Regions from separate parts of the Enterobacter chinensis genome, predicted to be linked through region 1. Evidence: predicted binding sites of a transcription regulator. Region 1 holds the regulator's gene; each other region holds the start of a gene.
The links. The regulator PurR, encoded in region 1, represses purine synthesis genes. The targets are predictions, from matches to a motif close to CANGCAAACGTTTGCNTG.
Positions count from the first base shown of each region.

Region 1 (6,721 bases):
ACAAAGGATTTATTGGCATTGACGGGATTAGCCTGACGGTGGGGGAAGTGACGCCAACGCGTTTTTGCGTACATTTAATTCCTGAAACGCTGCAGCGCACTACGCTGGGCGCGAAAAAGCTGGGACATCGCGTAAATATTGAAATCGATCCGCAAACCCAGGCGGTGGTCGATACGGTTGAACGCGTGCTGGCCGCAAAAGAAGCCGCAATAATAAAGACCGTCGAAGAAGAATAAAAATAACCCCGGATATCCGGGGTTATTTTTTTAGCGTGCTACGCGCAGCCCGTGTTCAATCCCACGGCTGAATACCACCTGCCAGAGCTGAATATCCCGCGCGCGAAACGCCCCCGCGCAGGCATTCAGGTAATAGCTAAACATCCGTTTGAATCGTTCAGAATAGTTGTCCGCAATCTCTGGCCAGGCCTCCTGAAAACGGGCATGCCATGCCATCAATGTGGTGTCGTAATCGGCGCCAAAGTTATGCCAGTCTTCCATAACGAAATGGGATTCACTGGCGTTGGCAATCTGGCGAACGGACGGTAAACAGCCATTCGGAAAGATGTATTTGTTGATCCACGGGTCAACGTTATTGTCGGTCCGCTTAGAGCCGATGGTATGCAGCAGGAAGATACCGTCCGGTTTTAAATTACGGTCCACCACCTCAAAGTAAGTGTCGTAGTTTTTCGGCCCCACGTGCTCAAACATGCCCACGGAAACGATACGATCAAACTGTTCGTTAAGGTCGCGGTAATCCTGCAGCCGGATATCTACATCGAGACCCTGGCAGCGCTCTCGCGCCATTTTTTGCTGTTCCGCTGAAATCGTGACGCCGACGACGCTGACGCCGTAGTGCTTCGCCATAAAATACGCCAGCCCACCCCAGCCGCAGCCAATATCCAGCACACGCATACCGGGCTGTAATTGCAGTTTCTCGCTAATCAGACGCAGCTTAGCCTGCTGAGCCTCTTCAAGCGTCGATGCGTCTTTCCAGTAGGCGCAGGAGTACTGCATGAAAGGGTCCAGCATACGGTTGAACAGGTCGTTGCCAAGATCGTAGTGTTCTTTGCCGACGATCCATGCGCGTTTTTTACTTTGCAGATTAAACAGTCGGGCAGAGGCGACACGCAGGGTGTCTTTCAGATTGCGGGGGAGTTGATTTTCCAGACCGGCACGCAAAACGCTGGCGAAAAAGATATCCAGCCGTTCGCATTCCCACCAGCCGTCCATATAGCTTTCTCCCAGTCCTAACGATCCCTCCCGCAACACGCGTTTAAAAAAGTCGGGATGTTTGACCTGGGGATCGGATGGCGAAGATCCGTTGATAGTGATGCCTGCGCGACCCAACAGTTCACTGACGATCCGGGACCAGTTATCGTCCGGAACGCTGACTTCTTCTATACACGATGAACTCATAGCTTCTCCATCACCCTACTGTGATCAGAACCTTAAAACAGCGTAGACGCTTTTTTTGGTTTGTGAGAAATCTCACGGTAAATACCGCGAGGCTAGTATCCGACGTAGAACAGAGGAAGGGAGATAACCCTTGCCGAAATGCCTTCCATGGTAAAACGGGAGCACTCCGGCTCCCGTTAACACTTAATATTTATCGTATTTAATCGAACCAAATTTAGTATAGGCCTCAAAATTTGGTGATTCAATAGAAAATTCTTAGCAACCTAATCACTGAAAATTAACATGATTTCTGGCGCGATTATGCATGTGACGTTTCAACCTGAGCGCGGTTATCCTGCTCACGCTGCGCGGAGGCCTGCATACGATAGCCCATCACCGCCAGCGCAACGGTTACCAGCATCACGCTGGTGGTGGTCAGGAGCGGCGTGGCAATCAGCGCGGAGACCACCAGGCTTGCCAGGAAGCACAATCCCAGCTGCAGGGTGTTTTGCAGCGCGGCGGCGCGGCCAGTCGCCTGCGGGAATGGACGGAGTGCCTGTGCCACCACAATCGGGTAAATCGCCCCGTTCGCGACGGCCATTACGCAGAATGGAATCAAAATTTCAGCCAGACCGGCGCCCGGAATAAAGCCAACGGCCCAGGTCCCGATGACGCTTAACGCATAGAGCACCAACAGCCATGGCAGCATCTGCTGACCTTCCCATTTTTGCAGTGCCGCGCGACAGCCGTACCCACCCACCAGGAACGCGATGGTTTGCGGAACATAGCTTAGACCGATGGCCGCCGGGCTGTATCCCATATCGTGCAGAATGAATGGCGAGCCGGTGAGCCACGCGAAGAAGCTCGCCGAGCAGGCGGCATAGATCAGGACATTGCCGCGATACGCTTTGGTGCTCAGCAGGGAGGTGAAGGTAATCGGGTTTGCGTCAGCATCCGCCTCTTTTTTATGCGCGGGTTTGAGGGCAAACGCGGGCAGCATCAGTACCAGCGTGATGGCAAACAGCGTGGCAAAAATGGCCTGCCAGTCAAAATGTGCGAGGATCCAGCTACCCAGCAGCGGAGCAAGGGCAGGTGAGAGACCCACGAGCGGCATTATGGTGGCGAAAATACGGTTTGTGCGGTTAGCCGGGTAGTAGTCGGTGACCAGCGCCTGCCAGGTCACGGCCGCGGCACAGACGCCCACAGCCTGAATAAAGCGCAGCACCAGCAGCCAGGTGGCGTCGCGTACCCATAACATCCCCAGGCAGCCAACGGCAAAAATGGCCAGACCCAGCAGTAATACTGGTTTACGACCAAAGCGATCCGAGAGTGGTCCCCAGAGCAGCTGTGCGAAAGCAAAACCGGCTAGGAACAAACTCAGGCTGGCGCTGATGGCCGCGGCAGGCGTTTGCAAATCTTCCTGCATAGCGGCGAAAGCCGGCAGGTACATATCGGTGGCCAAAAAGCCCAGCACGCTTAAGCCGCCGAGCCAGACTAAAAAACCTTTCCTGGGTTGCATTATTTTATTCTCCTTAAGGAGGCAGGTGTACGTTGGCGCTGAGTGTAGGGAGTGCAAAGCCGCTTGTGAAACGCTAATATTTGGCGGGTGCATTCAAAAATTTTGCAGGCAGAAAATGTGGTCAGATTATTCTCTTGAAGTAGTCGATGCTGTCGCGCGTAACGGCAGCTTTAGCGGTGCGGCGCAGGAGTTGCACCGCGTCCCTTCGGCTATCAGCTACACCGTGCGTCAGCTTGAGGAATGGCTGGCGGTTCCGCTGTTTGAACGGCGACATCGTGATGTGGAATTAACGCCCGCAGGCGCGTGGTTTTTAAAGGAAGGGCGTTCTGTTATCAAAAAAATGCAGATCACCCGTGAACAGTGTCAGCAGATCGCTAACGGCTGGCGAGGACATCTTTCCATCGCGGTGGATAACATCGTTAAGCCGGATCGCACCCGGCAAATGCTCGTCGATTTCTATCGTCATTTCTCTGATGTCGAGCTGCGGGTCTCGCAGGAGGTGTTCAACGGCGTCTGGGATGCGCTGGCGGACGGCAGGGCAGAGATGGCGATTGGCGCCACGCAGGCGATCCCGGTCGGGGGGCGGTACGCCTTCCGAGATATGGGCATGCTGAGCTGGAAGTGCGTGGTGGCAAGCGATCATCCATTGGCGGCGATGGAAGGGCCGTTGAGCGACGATACATTACGCAACTGGCCGTCTCTGGTGCTGGAGGATACCTCGCGTTCATTGCCCAAGCGTATCACCTGGCTGCTGGATAACCAGCGGAGGGTGGTGGCACCTGACTGGGAATCGTCGGCAACGTGCCTCAGTGCCGGACTGTGCGTCGCGATGGTGCCCGTTCATTTTGCGCGCCCCAGAATCGATACCGGAGAATGGGTTGAACTGACGTTGGAGAATCCATTCCCGGATGCGGCCTGCTGCCTCACCTGGCAGCAAAGTGACGTCTCGCCCGCCATGGCGTGGCTTCTGGATTATCTGGGAGACAGCGAAACGCTTAACCGGGAATGGTTACGGGAGCCAGCGTAGCTGGCCCCGTAGAGCGATTAACGACGGTAGTCGCGGAACGGACCATCCGCTACGGAACGGCGTTCGATAAGGCGCGGGTGAACTTCAATGGACTGCGACTCTTCACGTTTGTTGACGATCCTGTCCATCAGCATATTGAAGGCCGTTTCGCCCAGCGAATCTTTCGGCTGGTGAATGGTGGTCAACGCTGGCGTGAAGTAACGCGCGTTACGCACGTTGTCATACCCGATCACGGAAATATCCTGCGGTACGCGCAGACCCAGTTCATCGGCTGCGCAGAGCGCGCCCATGGCCATGATGTCACCTCCGCAGAAAACGGCGGTCGGACGGTGCTGCTGGGAGACGATCTGCTGCATTGCGCGGTAGCCCGATTCCGGCTCAAAGTCACCCTGCACGATCCAGTTTTCCGGCACGTTGATCAGCGCTTCTTCCATCGCTTTCATGAAACCGGCCAGACGGCCCGCGCCGGTGTTGCGCTCCAGCGGACCCGGGATCACGCCAATCTCGCGGTGACCGCGTTCGATCAGGTAACGACCGGCCATATAGCCGCCTTCAAAGGCGTTATCGATGACGGAATCGGTGAAGTCCGCGCGCGCTTCGCCCCAGTCCATCACCACCATCGGAATATGGCGATACTCTTCCAGCATCGACAGCACGGATTCCGGATACTCGGAACACATCACCAGCAGACCATCAACGCGCTTTTGCGCCATCATCGACAGGTAGGCGCGCTGTTTTTCAATGCTGTTCCACGCGTTGCCCAGAATCAGGGTATAGCCTTTCTGGAAGCAGTTTTTCTCTACCGCTTCAATGATTTCGGCAAAATAGGCCGCTTCACTGCTGGTTGCCAGCAATCCAATGGACTTGGTGTGATTAACCTTCAGGCTACGCGCAACGGCACTTGGCGAATAGTGCAGCTCTTTGATCGCTGCCCAGACGGCATTGCGCGTCTCTTCCGCTACGAAGCGGGTTTTGTTAATAACATGTGATACGGTTGTAGTGGAAACGTTTGCGCGTTTTGCTACGTCTTTAATTGTTGCCATTAAATGTCACTCCAGACCATATCCTAAGCTCCTGAAAAACTTGAAGGTAAACGTTTGCCTTCTCTCACCCTTATTTCGCAATGTTGAGTTGCGGCACGCCGGGAAAACGACACGGGACGTCAGGAGGGGGTCAATGGCCGGTACGCTAATAAATTTAGCGTGGAATTTTGTCCTATCTTGATGAAAAGGGGAAGAGGTAAAGTGGTTATCAGTTTAAATCCAGGAAGATTTTTGACGTAAACTGTGCAAAAATGAGCAGGCTCACTTTTCGTGGGGGGATTAAAAGGAGAAAAATTGATGAGTTCCGATCTGAAGTTTTCGCTGTTCACCACCATTATTGTGCTGGCTCTGATTGTCGCTGCTGGTCTGACGGCTGCGCTGCACTGATTTACGCGGAGGGAGAGCGTTCTCCCTCCCGATCGCCCCGATTGTTACTTCTCATGCAAAAATCTTTTGCCATTTTGTTAACTTCTCATTTTTTGTGATTGATGTCATGCTTTCTGCTTCTTTGTTCTGTGTCACCACATGACACGGCATCCGGAGTTGACGCATGAAAATCAATTTTCCCCTGCTGGCCCTGGCGATTGGCGCTTTTGGGATTGGCACCACTGAATTCTCCCCGATGGGGTTACTGCCTGTTATTGCCCGGGGTGTGGACGTTTCGATCCCTGCTGCAGGCATGTTAATCAGCGCCTACGCTATTGGCGTAATGGTAGGGGCGCCGCTGATGACGCTTCTGCTTTCGCACCGCGCGCGTCGCAATGCGCTGATTTTCCTGATGGCGATTTTCACCCTGGGCAACGTGCTTTCCGCCATTTCGCCGGACTACACCACACTGATGCTGTCACGCATTCTGACAAGCCTTAACCACGGCGCGTTCTTTGGGCTGGGGTCGGTTGTGGCGGCAAGCGTGGTACCAAAGCACAAGCAGGCGAGCGCCGTGGCGACTATGTTTATGGGCCTGACGATTGCCAACATTGGCGGGGTGCCGGCGGCAACCTGGCTGGGAGAAGTGATTGGCTGGCGTATGTCCTTCCTGGCGACGGCCGGGCTGGGCGTGCTCGCGATGGTGGCACTGTTCTTCTCCTTGCCGAAAGGCAGCGCGGGGGAACGTCCTGACGTGCGCCGGGAACTGTCGGTGCTGATGCGCCCACAGGTGCTCTCCGCGCTGCTCACCACCGTGCTGGGGGCTGGGGCGATGTTCACCCTTTACACCTATATTTCGCCGGTATTGCATGACATCACCCACGCGACGCCTCTTTTTGTCACCGCAATGCTGGTGCTGATTGGCGTGGGCTTCTCGATTGGCAACTATCTCGGTGGGAAATTTGCCGACCGTTCCGTGAGCGGGACGCTGAAGGGTTTCTTAACTCTGCTGATTGTCATCATGATCGCCATTCCATGGCTGGCACGTAATGAGTATGGGGCCGCCGTTGCGATGGTCGTATGGGGTGCCGCTACCTTTGCTGTGGTTCCGCCGCTGCAGATGCGCGTAATGCGCGTCGCGCATGAGGCGCCTGGCCTCTCTTCTTCGGTCAATATTGGTGCCTTCAACCTGGGTAATGCGCTCGGTGCCGCGGCCGGTGGGGCCGTGATTTCAGGGGGACTGGGGTACAGCTTTGTGCCGGTGATGGGGGCAATCATTGCCACGCTCGGCCTGCTGCTGGTGATGATGTCGGGTCGTAAACAGCCAGAAGCAGCCTGCGCTGCTGAATAAACCAAAAACGCAGAAGGGCGA
Region 1 is NZ_JARDVI010000001.1:242,742-249,462, forward strand. Features, by position in the region: gene PYW49_RS01255 (riboflavin synthase) at 1-236, shown strand, start outside; gene cfa (cyclopropane fatty acyl phospholipid synthase) at 267-1,415, opposite strand; gene punC (purine nucleoside transporter PunC) at 1,714-2,913, opposite strand; gene punR (DNA-binding transcriptional activator PunR) at 3,029-3,940, shown strand; gene purR (HTH-type transcriptional repressor PurR) at 3,958-4,983, opposite strand; gene cydH (cytochrome bd-I oxidase subunit CydH) at 5,281-5,370, shown strand; gene PYW49_RS01285 (MFS transporter) at 5,534-6,700, shown strand.

Region 2 (6,721 bases), on a different contig from region 1:
GGAACCGGGAAAGAGATCCTGGCGCAGGCGATCCATAACGCCAGCCCGCGCAGCAAAAACGCCTTTATTGCGATCAACTGCGGCGCGCTGCCGGAGCAGCTGCTCGAATCTGAACTGTTTGGGCATGCCCGCGGCGCATTTACCGGCGCGGTAAGCAGCCGGGAAGGGCTGTTCCAGGCCGCGGAAGGTGGCACACTTTTCCTGGACGAGATTGGTGACATGCCTGCTCCGCTGCAGGTCAAACTGCTGCGCGTGTTGCAGGAGCGAAAAGTCCGCCCGCTGGGCAGCAATCGCGACATCGATATTAACGTGCGTATTATTTCGGCAACGCACCGCGATCTGCCAAAAGTGATGGCCCGCAACGAGTTTCGCGAAGATCTCTACTACCGTCTGAACGTCGTAAACCTGAAGATCCCGGCGCTGGCCGAACGCGCGGAAGACATTCCGCTGCTGGCGAACCATCTTTTGCGCCAGGCGGCCGATCGTCATAAACCGTTCGTGCGTGCGTTTTCCACTGATGCGATGAAACGGCTGATGACCGCAAGCTGGCCGGGGAACGTGCGTCAGCTGGTCAACGTGATTGAGCAGTGCGTGGCGCTGACCTCCTCACCGGTTATCAGCGACGCGCTGGTGGAGCAGGCGCTGGAAGGGGAAAACACGGCGCTGCCGACGTTTGCCGAAGCGCGGAATCAGTTCGAGCTTAACTATCTTCGCAAGCTATTGCAGATAACCAAAGGCAACGTGACCCATGCGGCGCGCATGGCCGGACGCAACCGCACCGAGTTCTACAAGCTGCTGTCGCGTCATGAGCTTGAAGCCAACGATTTTAAAGAGTAGTACCGCAAAATTCGATTGAATATGATACTGTGGGCAATCGATTACGAGGCAGCTTACAGGCAAGCGTTTAAGGACCCACCATGAAAAAGATTGATGCGATTATTAAACCTTTCAAACTGGATGACGTGCGTGAAGCGCTGGCGGAAGTCGGCATCACCGGGATGACCGTGACGGAAGTGAAAGGTTTTGGTCGTCAGAAAGGCCACACCGAGCTTTACCGTGGCGCAGAGTACATGGTGGACTTTCTGCCGAAAGTAAAAATTGAAATCGTGGTGAGCGACGATATCGTGGACACCTGTGTGGATACCATTATCCGCACGGCGCAGACGGGCAAAATTGGCGACGGTAAAATCTTCGTCTTTGACGTGGCGCGCGTGATCCGTATCCGTACCGGCGAAGAAGACGACGCCGCGATTTAAATAGATTTCGCAGCCGCCACCCGGCGAAAAAAAGCCCCTCGAACGAGGGGCTTTTTGCGTTACAGCACCTTATGAGGCCCGAAACATTCGTAGTGAATGTTGTCTTTATCCACGCCCAGTTCCACCAGCTGCTTCGCGGCATACTGCATAAACGCCACTGGCCCACAGACGTAGAACTGCATATCCGGCGCGCTGAACGCCCCTTCTTGTTTGCTTAAATCCATCAGCCCTTCGCTGTCAAAGCGAGCGGCGGCGCGGTCGGTTTCCGTCGGCAGGCGATACCAGGTATGTGCGGTAAAGCGTGGCAGTCCCGCCGCCAGCGCGTTGACTTCATCAGCGAAGGCATGGACATCACCGTTCTCGGCGGCGTGGAACCAGTTTACCTGGGCGCTGTGCTGTGATGCCGCAAGCGTATCCAGCATCGCCAGCATTGGCGTTTGACCCACACCTGCGGAGATCAGCGTGACTGGCGTAGTCGTTTCAACGGTCATAAAGAAGTCGCCGGCAGGTGCGGCCAGATGGACCACGTCACCCGCCTTAGCCTCGTTGTGCAGCCAGGTGGATACCTGACCGCCGTCCTCGCGCTTCACCGCAATGCGATAGCCTTTTCCGTTAGGCTTGCGGGTGAGGGAATACTGACGGATTTCCTGGTGCGGGAAACCTTCAGGTTTGAGCCACACGCCCAGATACTGCCCTGGCTGATAATCGGCCACCGGCTGACCGTCCACCGGCTCAAATTCGAAGCTGGTGATCAATGCGCTGCGCGGCGTTTTCTCAACGATGCGGAACGCGCGGGTTCCTTCCCAGCCACCTTTCTTGCCGGCGTTTTCGCTGTAGATCTGTGCTTCACGGTTGATAAATACGTTTGCCAGCACGCCGTAGGCTTTGCCCCATGCGTCCAGAACCTCCTGACCCGGGCTGAACATTTCGTCCAGCGTTGCCAGCAGGTGACCGCCCACAATGTTGTACTGCTCGGGTTTGATCTGGAAGCTGGTATGTTTCTGGGCAATTTTTTCCACCGCGGGCAGCAGCGCAGCCAGATTCTCTATATTGCTGGCGTAGGCCGCGATGGCGTTGAACAGGGCTTCGCGCTGATCGCCGTTACGCTGGTTGCTCATGTTGAAAATCTCTTTGAGCTCCGGGTTATGCGTGAACATGCGATCGTAGAAATGGGCGGTCAGTTTAGGACCGGTTTCCACCAGCAGGGGAATGGTGGCTTTAACGGTAGCGATGGTTTGAGCGTCGAGCATAGCAGCTTCCTTCTGATGTGACTTTAATGATGTATTTTAAATGCATCTTATAAAAAATACCCCTGCGTTGTAAATGGTTCTTTGCAAGATGAAAAATATGCATCACAAACCTGAAAAGAAATCCGCTGAAAATGGCGAGGGCTTTATTCCTCAAACCCTTGCGTGGCGTGAAGGAAAACGTTTGCGTAAAATCGTTTGTCAAGACCTGTTATCACAGAACTAATCAGTTATACTGTTGCCCGTCGTCCAACAGGACTGCCTTTTCAGGCCAAAATTTACTTGTTAGCTGAGTCAGGAGATGCGGATGTTAAAGCGTGAAATGAACATTGCCGATTATGATGCCGAACTGTGGCAGGCTATGGAGCAGGAAAAAGTACGTCAGGAAGAGCACATCGAACTGATCGCCTCCGAAAACTACACCAGCCCGCGCGTTATGCAGGCGCAGGGTTCTCAGCTGACCAACAAATATGCTGAAGGTTACCCAGGCAAACGCTATTACGGCGGTTGCGAGTACGTTGATATCGTTGAGCAGCTCGCTATCGACCGTGCGAAAGAACTCTTTGGCGCTGACTACGCGAACGTCCAGCCGCACTCTGGCTCTCAGGCTAACTTCGCGGTCTACACTGCGCTGCTGCAACCGGGCGATACCGTTCTGGGTATGAACCTGGCGCAGGGCGGCCACCTGACTCACGGCTCCCCGGTTAACTTCTCCGGTAAACTGTACAACATCATCCCTTACGGTATTGATGAGTCCGGTAAAATTGATTACGAAGACATGGCTAAGCAGGCCAAAGAGCACAAGCCGAAGATGATCATCGGTGGTTTCTCTGCTTATTCCGGTATCGTTGACTGGGCAAAAATGCGTGAAATCGCAGACAGCATCGGCGCTTACCTGTTCGTCGACATGGCGCACGTTGCCGGTCTGATTGCCGCAGGCGTTTACCCGAACCCGGTTCCACATGCTCACGTTGTGACCACCACCACTCACAAAACCCTGGCGGGTCCACGCGGTGGCCTGATCCTGGCGAAAGGCGGTGATGAAGAGCTCTACAAAAAACTGAACTCCGCTGTGTTCCCAAGCGCGCAGGGCGGCCCTCTGATGCACGTTATCGCGGCAAAAGCGGTAGCACTGAAAGAAGCGATGGAGCCAGAGTTCAAAGTTTACCAGCAGCAGGTTGCTAAGAACGCCAAAGCGATGGTGGAAGTGTTCCTGAACCGTGGCTACAAAGTGGTGTCTGGCGGTACTGAAAACCACCTGTTCCTGCTGGATCTGGTTGATAAAAACCTGACCGGTAAAGAAGCTGACGCAGCCCTGGGCCGCGCCAACATCACCGTGAACAAAAACAGCGTGCCAAACGATCCGAAGAGCCCGTTTGTGACTTCCGGTATCCGTATCGGTTCTCCGGCTGTGACTCGCCGCGGCTTTAAAGAAGCGGAAGTGAAAGAACTGGCAGGCTGGATGTGTGACGTTCTGGACAACATCAATGACGAAGCGGTTATCGAGCGCGTTAAAGGTAAAGTTCTGGATATCTGCGCACGCTTCCCGGTATACGCATAATTCCTCTGCTGTGCAGAAATAAAAAAGGCCGCGCTTGCGGCCTTTTTTTATGGCTTAACGCCGGTCCAGGGAAATGGCACCGGGACCTACGATGGCCAGTAAAATAAAAGCGCCCGCAATACTGATATTCTTGTAGAAGTTAATCATATTCGGCACAACCGCATCACCGGTCATATCCCAGTAGTGATGACCTATTACCGCGGTGCCCAGCGTGTAAAACACAAACAGTACCGCGAGAGGGCGGGTGAAAAAGCCCAGTACGATCAGGATGGCGGCAGGCACTTCCATAACCACCGCAATAATGGCCGCCAGCATGGGCATCGGCGTGCCCAGCGAGGTCATATATTGTACGGTGCCGCTAAACCCCGTCAGTTTTGGATAACCAAAGATAATAAACAGCACGACAAGCGCGATGCGGCCAATCAACAGCAGCAGGTGACGTGACTGACCGAAATCTAAATAACGTAGAGTGTTCATAGCTGGCTCATTTTTGAGGGGACCCAATCTAAAATTAATACACAAATCCATTGTCTTCCATTCAGCTTTTCTTAATAAATCAGGCTTTGGCGTGATGTTAAATTCTGACTTCGTGTAAAATTGTCTCTTTTCTTTGGCAAGGGAAATTTATGCAGTGCATATCATGTCAGCAAGAAGAGGCAAATAAAGAATCCGGGCTGTGCAATCAGTGTGAGAGCGCAGATGAAAAGAAAATTAACGGGCTGCTTTATCTCCCGGCGGCGGGCCTGGCGATTAACCTCATCATGACGCCCATTGGAGCATGGAATTACTTTGCTGCGGTGTTCCACTTTTTCCAGTCAGGGGGAATTAACCTGTTTGGAGCGGTGGGTATCGCGGTGATGATAATTGATTTGGTTCTGACCGCGGCCGCGGGCTGGTATTTCTTTAAAAGAAAGTCGGCTATCCGTAAGATCATCATTCCCTACTATTTAATGGGCGTTGTCTTTATGCTCTATTTTGTGGGCATACCTGCCTGGGTCTTCGACGCAAGGCTGGATACGGCTGATATTCGCAATGCGCTTTCCTCCATTGTTGGCGCATCGATCTGGATCCCCTACTTCCTGGTTTCCAAACGCATTAATCAGGTCTTTGTTCGCTAGATGTTGTGCAGGGCCTTTATGGCCCTGTAAAATGTGTGTGTTATTCACTTGTTAATAGTTGCTTGCGCAGGCTTTGATTTAACGCCAGACTATGGCCTCGATTTCGGGAGGGATTCATGGTCTTGCATTCCACGCGCTGGCTGGCGCTCAGTTATTTCACCTATTTCTTTAGCTACGGTATTTTTCTGCCCTTCTGGAGCGTCTGGCTCAAGGGTATCGGCCTGACTCCCGAGACCATCGGTGTCCTGCTGGGGGCCGGGCTGGTGGCGCGTTTCCTCGGCAGCCTGCTGATTGCCCCGCGCGTCAGCGATCCCTCCTTACTGATCAAGGCTGTGCGTATTCTTGCGCTGCTGACGCTGGTCTTTGTGGCCTGCTTCTGGGTTAGCAATCAGTTTGCCTGGCTGATGGTGATAATGGTTGGCTTTAACCTGTTCTTCTCACCGCTGGTGCCGCTGACGGATGCCCTGGCGAACACCTGGCAAAAGCAGATCACCATGGACTACGGTCGCGTGCGCCTGTGGGGATCGATTGCGTTTGTGATTGGCTCTGCGTTGGTGGGTAAACTGGTTAGCCTTTACGATTACCGCGCCATTCTTGCCCTGTTGAGCATCGGCATAGCCTCTATGCTGTTGGGCATGCTGCTGCGGCCGTCAGTGATGCCGCAAGGAGAAAGCCGCCATCAGGAGAGCGCAGGCTGGCCCGCCTGGCGGAGCCTGGTCGCACAAAGCTGGCGTTTTCTGGCGTGTGTTTGTCTGCTTCAGGGGGCACACGCGGCGTACTATGGGTTCAGCGCCATCTACTGGCAGGGTGCGGGATATTCTGCTTCTGCCGTTGGCTACCTGTGGTCGCTGGGGGTAGTGGCCGAAGTCGTTATATTCGCTCTGAGTAAAAAGCTGTTCCGTCGCTTTGGCGCACGTGACCTGCTGCTGCTTTCCGCCGTGTGCGGCGTGGCGCGCTGGGGTATTATGGGCTGGACGACCGATCTGCCGTGGCTGATTGTGGCGCAAATTCTTCACTGCGGCACGTTTACCGTGTGTCATCTGGCGGCGATGCGCTATATCGCTGCGCGCGAAGGCGGGGACGTTATTCGTCTGCAGGCGGTATATTCGGCGGTCGCAATGGGGGGCAGTATCGCGATCATGACGGTCTTTGCGGGGTTCCTCTACCAGCATCTGGGGCATGGTGTTTTCTGGGTAATGGCACTGGTTGCCTTACCTGCAATCGTTGTTCGCCCTAAAGTGGCCGCTCGCCCGTTGCTATGATTCCAGCATGGCGCGAATATGTTCTTGCTGCTGCGCGTTTAATGTCTCAACGGCATGAATCAACGGCGGCGAGAACAGCGGCAGGACTGTAGGGTAGGGGGTGATAACCAGCGCGGCCTCGCGCGGTGCCCCCTCTTTCTGGAAAGCCTGCAGCGTCAGATAGCGAATATTGAGCGGCAGCAGCGTCAGCTCGCGAAGCTGCTGTTCAATCAGATCCTCACAGGCTTTATCGTCTCCCGTCAGCAGGATCACCTGTTTTTCGTGCAGATCGGTCTCC
Region 2 is NZ_JARDVI010000004.1:37,254-43,974, forward strand. Features, by position in the region: gene glrR (two-component system response regulator GlrR) at 1-837, shown strand, start outside; gene glnB (nitrogen regulatory protein P-II) at 918-1,256, shown strand; gene hmpA (NO-inducible flavohemoprotein) at 1,316-2,506, opposite strand; gene glyA (serine hydroxymethyltransferase) at 2,811-4,064, shown strand; gene PYW49_RS12920 (DoxX family protein) at 4,119-4,541, opposite strand; gene PYW49_RS12925 (DUF2569 domain-containing protein) at 4,691-5,182, shown strand; gene PYW49_RS12930 (3-phenylpropionate MFS transporter) at 5,299-6,444, shown strand; gene csiE (stationary phase inducible protein CsiE) at 6,439-6,721, opposite strand, start outside.
Region 2: a site for PurR is predicted at 2,677-2,694, ahead of glyA (serine hydroxymethyltransferase). Genes of this name have one in related genera too.

Region 3 (6,721 bases), on a different contig from region 1:
ATGACATAGGACCGCGGATCACTTCAATGCGCTCAATGGATTCCAGCGGCGGTAGCCAGCCTTGTTCAATACCCGCGTTGTCGCTGTTAGGGCGCGTGCTGCGCGTGCTGATACGCTTGCCGTTGACCAGGAACAGCGTGTACTGGGATGCCATGCCGCGAATACTGATATCGCTGCTGCTGCCCCCGCCGGTGACGACCACGCCGGGCACATCTTTCAGCGCATCGGTGACGTCGCGATAGGCTTTGTCTTCAATTTGCTGTTTCGAAATGACGGAGATGGAGGCGGGAGCATTCTGGATCTTTTGTTCAAAACCCGTGGCGGTGACGACAACGGTGTCTTGATCGGCTGCATGAACGAATGGTGGAAGTGTGGCGACGCCAACGGCGATAGCCAGTGCCTTAACGCGAGGTATAGTCATTTGTACATTCCGTATAAAAATAAAAAAACTCCATCGGGATAACCCTGATAACGCTATGTCTTTGTCTTGTAAGAACGCTTTGTGATGGAGAAGAGCCTGGAATTGTACAAAAGAATGTAGATTTGTAAACACAAATGATAATCGAAATCATTTGTGTTTGATGTTGGATTCAGACTAATGATGCACATTCAAAAAAATAAGATAGGGAAGCTTGCCCGGTAAGCAGAGCGTCACCGGGCGAGAAGGGCACTTACCTGAACAAATGCTCCGCATGGAAGCGGAGATGGTCCTCAATAAAGGACGCAATGAAGTAATAGCTGTGATCGTATCCCGGTTGAATGCGCAGCGTCAGCGGCCAGTCCTTCTGGCGTGCAGCTTCTGCCAGCACCGCAGGCTGTAGCTGTCCGGCGAGGAATTGATCCGCATCACCCTGATCGATGAGAGTGGGAATGGCCTCTTCAGCGTTGCTGTTCAGCATCAGCGCGCAGCTGTCCCACGCCAGCCATTTTTCCGCCTCTTCACCCAGATAATGGGTAAAGGCTTTTTGCCCCCACGGTACCTGAGAGGGGTTCACAATAGGCGCAAATGCCGACACGCTGGTGTATTTACCCGGGTTTTTCAGGGCCATTATCAGCGCCCCGTGCCCCCCCATTGAGTGCCCGCTGATGGCGCAACGGTCATTCACAGCAAACTCCGCCTGAATCAGCGCAGGCAGCTCGTCACGAATGTAGTCATACATGCGGTAGTGGCGCGCCCAGGGCTGCACGGTCGCATTCAGATAAAAGCCGGCACCTTTACCCAGATCGTATCCTGCATCGTCGGCCACATCATCGCCACGCGGGCTGGTGTCTGGCATCACCAGTGCAATGCCCAGCTCGGCGGCAATACGCTGTGCACCTGCTTTAGTGGTGAAGTTTTCGTCGTTGCAGGTCAGGCCTGAAAGCCAGAACAGAACCGGAGGGTTTTCCGTCGGGGGCAGAAAAATGCTGAACGTCATCGCACAGTTCAGAACGGTGGAGTCGTGCCGCCAGCGCTGCTGTCGACCTTCAAAACAACGGTGCTCTTCGAGCAGTTCCATGCAGGGCTCCTTAATGAGAATGCGCATTCATAACATCCATAATACAGCGTTTTCATTGACCTGTGAGTAACTTTCACTTTCGCCGGACGGCGAGATGCTGCATCATAAATTTACTTTTCTTTAACATTTGGAGCCGTCATGGCGCTGCGTATTGCGCTCAGTGGGTTTGTCGTTCTGGTGGTGGCAATGGGAATCGGGCGTTTTGCCTTTACGCCTCAGGTGCCGCTAATGATTGCTGCCGGGCAGCTTACGTTGACCAGCGCGGGTCTGGTCGCGGCGATGAATTATCTGGGCTATCTGGTGGGCGCATGGGATGCGATGCGCGCCCACCGCTTTGTTGAAACGCGCCTCTGGCTTGGCATCACTGGCGCGGTGGCGCTGACGCTGCTCTCCGCCGCGGCGGATAACGCCATCGTGCACGGCCTGCTGCGCTTTGTGATTGGCTGCATGAGCGGCTGGTCAATGGTGCTTATTGCCGCATGGACTAACGAGCGGCTGGGGCAACTGGGTAAACCGGGTCTGAGCGCTGCCGTGTTTGCCGGCCCGGGCGCGGGAATTGCCCTGAGCGGGTTGCTCGCCGTGTATATCCAGGCGAAATCCCTTTCGGCCGGGGCGGCATGGCAAATCTACGGCGTGCTGGCGCTGGTGCTGATTGTGCTGGTGGCGCGCTACCTGCCGCGAGCCGGTCAACTCCATCGACCAGGGACCGCGCCGGAGCCGCTGGTGCTGACGGCGGATTTAAAGCGTCTGGTCTGGAGCTACAGCCTGGCCGGGTTTGGTTATATTCTGCCGGCGACCTTCTTATCGCAGATGGCGGCCGTACGTTTTCCCGGCAGCCTGTTTGCCCAGTTTGTCTGGCCTATTTTTGGTATCGCCGCCGTGGTGGGGATTGCGCTCAGCATTCTGTTGCGCCACACCTCAACGGCTAACCGCAGGCTGGCTATTGTGTTGTGGTTACAGGGGGCTGGGGTACTGGCGGCCTGGCTGCTGCCGGGAATAGGCGGATTGCTGACGGGGGGGCTACTGGTTGGCGGTGGGTTCCTCTGCGCCGTTCAGCTCTCGCTTTTATACGGTCGCGAGCTGGCACCGAACCACACGCGGTACATGGCTGGACTGCTTACCACCGGGTATGCGATTGGGCAACTGGTGGGGCCGGTGACCTCGGCGTTTTCGACCTGGCTTACCCACCGGCTGGAGCCTGCGCTGGGCCTCGCGGGTGTTGCACTGTTCGTCGGGGGGGCCCTGGTCTGGAATCGTCACGCTGAAAGGCAACAGCAATTGCAATAATTATCGTCGTGAATACTGGATTATGTGCGCGGCCTCACGCACAATGAGCGCATACTTTTGCCACAACGAGGGCAAAAGACGCCACACCTGCAGGAGAACAAAATGTCATCACTCAGTAAAGAAGCTGCCCTGGTCCACGAAGCCCTGGTTGCGCGCGGTCTTGAAACGCCACTGCGTCCACCCGTTCAGGATCTGGACAATGAAACCCGCAAGCGTCTGATTGCCGGTCATATGACCGATATCATGGAGCTGCTGAATCTCGATCTGAGTGACGACAGTCTGATGGAGACGCCGCACCGTATCGCAAAAATGTACGTCGACGAAATTTTCTCCGGCCTGGATTACGCCAACTTCCCGAAAATCACCGTCATCGAAAATAAGATGAAGGTGGACGAGATGGTCACGGTACGCGATATCACGCTGACCAGCACCTGCGAACACCATTTCGTCACCATCGACGGTAAAGCGACCGTGGCGTATATCCCAAAAGATACGGTGATTGGCCTGTCGAAGATCAACCGCATCGTGCAGTTCTTTGCTCAGCGTCCGCAGGTGCAGGAGCGTCTGACGCAGCAGATCCTGACCGCGCTGCAAACGCTGCTGGGCACCAATAACGTGGCTGTCTCTATCGACGCGGTTCACTACTGCGTGAAAGCGCGCGGCGTGCGTGATGCCACCAGCGCGACCACAACAACCTCGCTGGGTGGTCTGTTTAAATCGAGCCAGAATACCCGCCAGGAGTTCCTGCGCGCTGTACGTCACCACAACTAATCGGACAGGGCAGGGACCATGGAGCGAAACGTCACGCTCGATTTTGTTCGCGGCGTCGCCATTCTCGGTATCCTGCTGCTTAATATTAGCGCCTTCGGTCTGCCGAAGGCGGCTTATCTCAATCCTGCGTGGTATGGCGACATCACACGCAGTGATGCCTGGACATGGGCAGTCCTCGATCTCTTCGCACAGGTCAAATTCCTCACGCTCTTTGCCCTGCTGTTTGGCGCAGGCCTGCAGTTGCTCCTCAAACGCGGAACGCGCTGGATACAGTCGCGCCTGACGCTGCTGGTTCTCCTCGGCTTTATCCACGGCCTGTTCTTCTGGGACGGCGATATTCTTCTCGCTTATGGGTTAGTCGGGCTCATCTGCTGGCGCCTCATTCGCGACGCGAACAGCGTAAAAAGCCTGTTTAACACCGGTGTGATGCTTTATGTCATGGGGCTTGGGGTACTGCTGCTGTTAGGAATGATCTCTGGCGAGGCGACAAGCCGTTCCTGGATCCCGGATGCCGCTAACCTGCAGTACGAGCAATACTGGAAGCTGAAAGGCGGTACGGAAGCGATAAGCAATCGTGCGGATATGCTGGGAGATAACCTCCTTGCGCTGGGCGCGCAATACGGCTGGCAGCTGGCGGGAATGATGCTGATGGGCGCGTCACTGATGCGCACCGGCTGGCTGAAAGGCGAATTCAGCCTGCGCCACTATCGCCGCACGGGCGCGGGCCTGGTGCTGCTTGGCGTGTTGATTAACCTCCCGGCGGTGATTGCTCAGTGGCACCTCCACTGGGATTACCGCTGGTGCGCTTTCCTGCTGCAGGTGCCGCGCGAACTGAGCGCACCGTTCCAGACTATCGGCTACGCAGCGCTGATCTATGGCTTCTGGCCAACGCTTTCTCGCCTGTGGATTGTCAGCGCTATCGCCTGCGTGGGTCGCATGGCGTTAAGCAATTACCTCCTGCAAACGCTGATATGCACCACGCTTTTCTATCGCTTTGGTCTGTTTATGAAATTCGACCGCCTCGCGCTGCTGGCGTTTGTTATCCCGGTCTGGGTAGTGAACCTGGCGTTTTCTGTTCTCTGGCTACGTTATTTTCGCCAGGGGCCGCTGGAGTGGGTGTGGCGTCAGTTAACCGCACATGCTTCAGGGGTATCATTGAAAAACACATCCAGATAACGATCTGGATCACAATCATTAACAAAACGGATGTAAGCGTTTTCATGAGTGTGAGCTTCTTCACGTAGTCCCCTTTCTCTCACTGCCAAAATAGCCACCTTGCTAAACACAGGGGGTGTCTGTGAGTTGCTGCAATCCTTTGAAGGATGGTGAATATGATCACCATTCGTGACGTCGCCCGTCAGGCGGGCGTTTCTGTGGCTACCGTTTCGCGCGTGCTGAACAACAGCGCGCTGGTCAGCCCTGAAACCCGTGAAACAGTAATGAAAGCCGTGACCCAGCTTGGGTACCGGCCAAATGCCAATGCCCAGGCGCTTGCGACGCAGGTCAGCGACACCATCGGCGTGGTGGTGATGGATGTCTCCGATGCCTTTTTCGGCGCGCTGGTGAAAGCGGTTGATGTGGTCGCCCAGCAGCACCAGAAATACGTCCTGATCGGCAATAGCTATCATGAGGCGGAAAAAGAACGCTATGCCATCGAAGTGCTGATCCGCCAGCGCTGTAACGCTTTGATTGTCCACTCAAAAGCCCTGAGCGACGAAGAGTTAATCGGGTTTATGGATCAGATCCCGGGCATGGTGCTGATCAACCGCATCGTCCCGGGCTACGCCCATCGCTGCGTCGGGCTGGATAACGTCAGTGGCGCAATGATGGCCACGAAAATGCTCATTAACAACGGGCATCAGCGGATCGGTTATCTGGCCTCCAGCCATCAGATTGAAGATGACGAACTGCGGCGCGAGGGGTGGCAAAACGCCCTGAAAGAGCACGGCATTACGCCATCAGACAGCTGGACTGGGACCGGCACGCCGGACATGCAGGGCGGTGAGGCGGCCATGGTGGAGTTGCTGGGCCGCAATCTGCAGCTTACCGCGGTGTTTGCCTATAACGACAGCATGGCGGCTGGCGCCCTGACGGCATTGAAAGATAACGGCATTGCGGTGCCACAGCATTTATCACTCATCGGCTTTGACGATATTCCAATTGCCCGTTACACCGACCCGCAGCTGACAACGGTGCGTTACCCCATAGCCTCTATGGCTAAACTGGCGACTGAGCTGGCGTTACAGGGGGCGGCAGGGCTGCTGGATCCGGGGGCAACACATTGTTTCATGCCGACTTTAGTACGTCGTCACTCCGTCGCGGCCCGGCAAATTGTGGTTCCGATCACTAACTGATTACATGAGGTGATGTAACCGTTTTCAATCTGTGAGTAAATTCACAGTATCTTAACAAGGCGCTGACTATGATGTCAGCGTTTTAGGGGCTGAAACGCTATGTAACAGTGATTATTCACTTTCACTATAGCCAATGTGCCGCAAACAACGAATAAAACGCATTTCTGGAGCGTTACCGAACACGGAAGATAGAAATTTTATAAGTGAACTTCGGCTGTCAGTAACGTTTTATTAACACCTGCCCGCCGATCGTTATTCACAAGAACTACCCTGCATAAAAAAAACCGGAGATACCATGAATAAGAAGGTGTTGACCCTGTCTGCTGTAATGGCAAGCATGCTTTTTGGTGCAGCAGCGCACGCTGCAGATACCCGTATTGGTGTGACCATCTATAAATACGACGACAACTTCATGTCTGTTGTGCGTAAAGCAATTGAGAAAGATGCTAAAGCAGCGCCAGACGTTCAGCTGCTGATGAATGACTCCCAGAATGACCAGTCCAAACAGAACGACCAGATCGACGTTCTGCTGGCGAAAGGCGTGAAAGCCCTGGCTATCAACCTGGTTGACCCGGCTGCAGCAGGCACGGTTATTGAGAAAGCGCGCGGCCAGAATGTGCCAATCGTCTTCTTCAACAAAGAACCTTCCCGTAAAGCGCTGGATAGCTATGACAAAGCGTTCTACGTGGGTACCGACTCCAAAGAGTCCGGTATTATTCAGGGCGATCTGATCGCGAAACACTGGGCGGCGAACCCGAACTGGGACCTGAACAAAGATGGTCAGATCCAGTTCGTTCTGCTGAAAGGCGA
Region 3 is NZ_JARDVI010000004.1:365,195-371,915, forward strand. Features, by position in the region: gene PYW49_RS14405 (ligand-gated channel protein) at 1-421, opposite strand, end outside; gene fghA (S-formylglutathione hydrolase) at 672-1,499, opposite strand; gene PYW49_RS14415 (YbfB/YjiJ family MFS transporter) at 1,638-2,786, shown strand; gene folE (GTP cyclohydrolase I FolE) at 2,889-3,557, shown strand; gene yeiB (DUF418 domain-containing protein YeiB) at 3,576-4,733, shown strand; gene galS (HTH-type transcriptional regulator GalS) at 4,889-5,911, shown strand; gene mglB (galactose/glucose ABC transporter substrate-binding protein MglB) at 6,207-6,721, shown strand, end outside.
Region 3: a site for PurR is predicted at 4,763-4,780, ahead of galS (HTH-type transcriptional regulator GalS). Genes of this name have one in related genera too.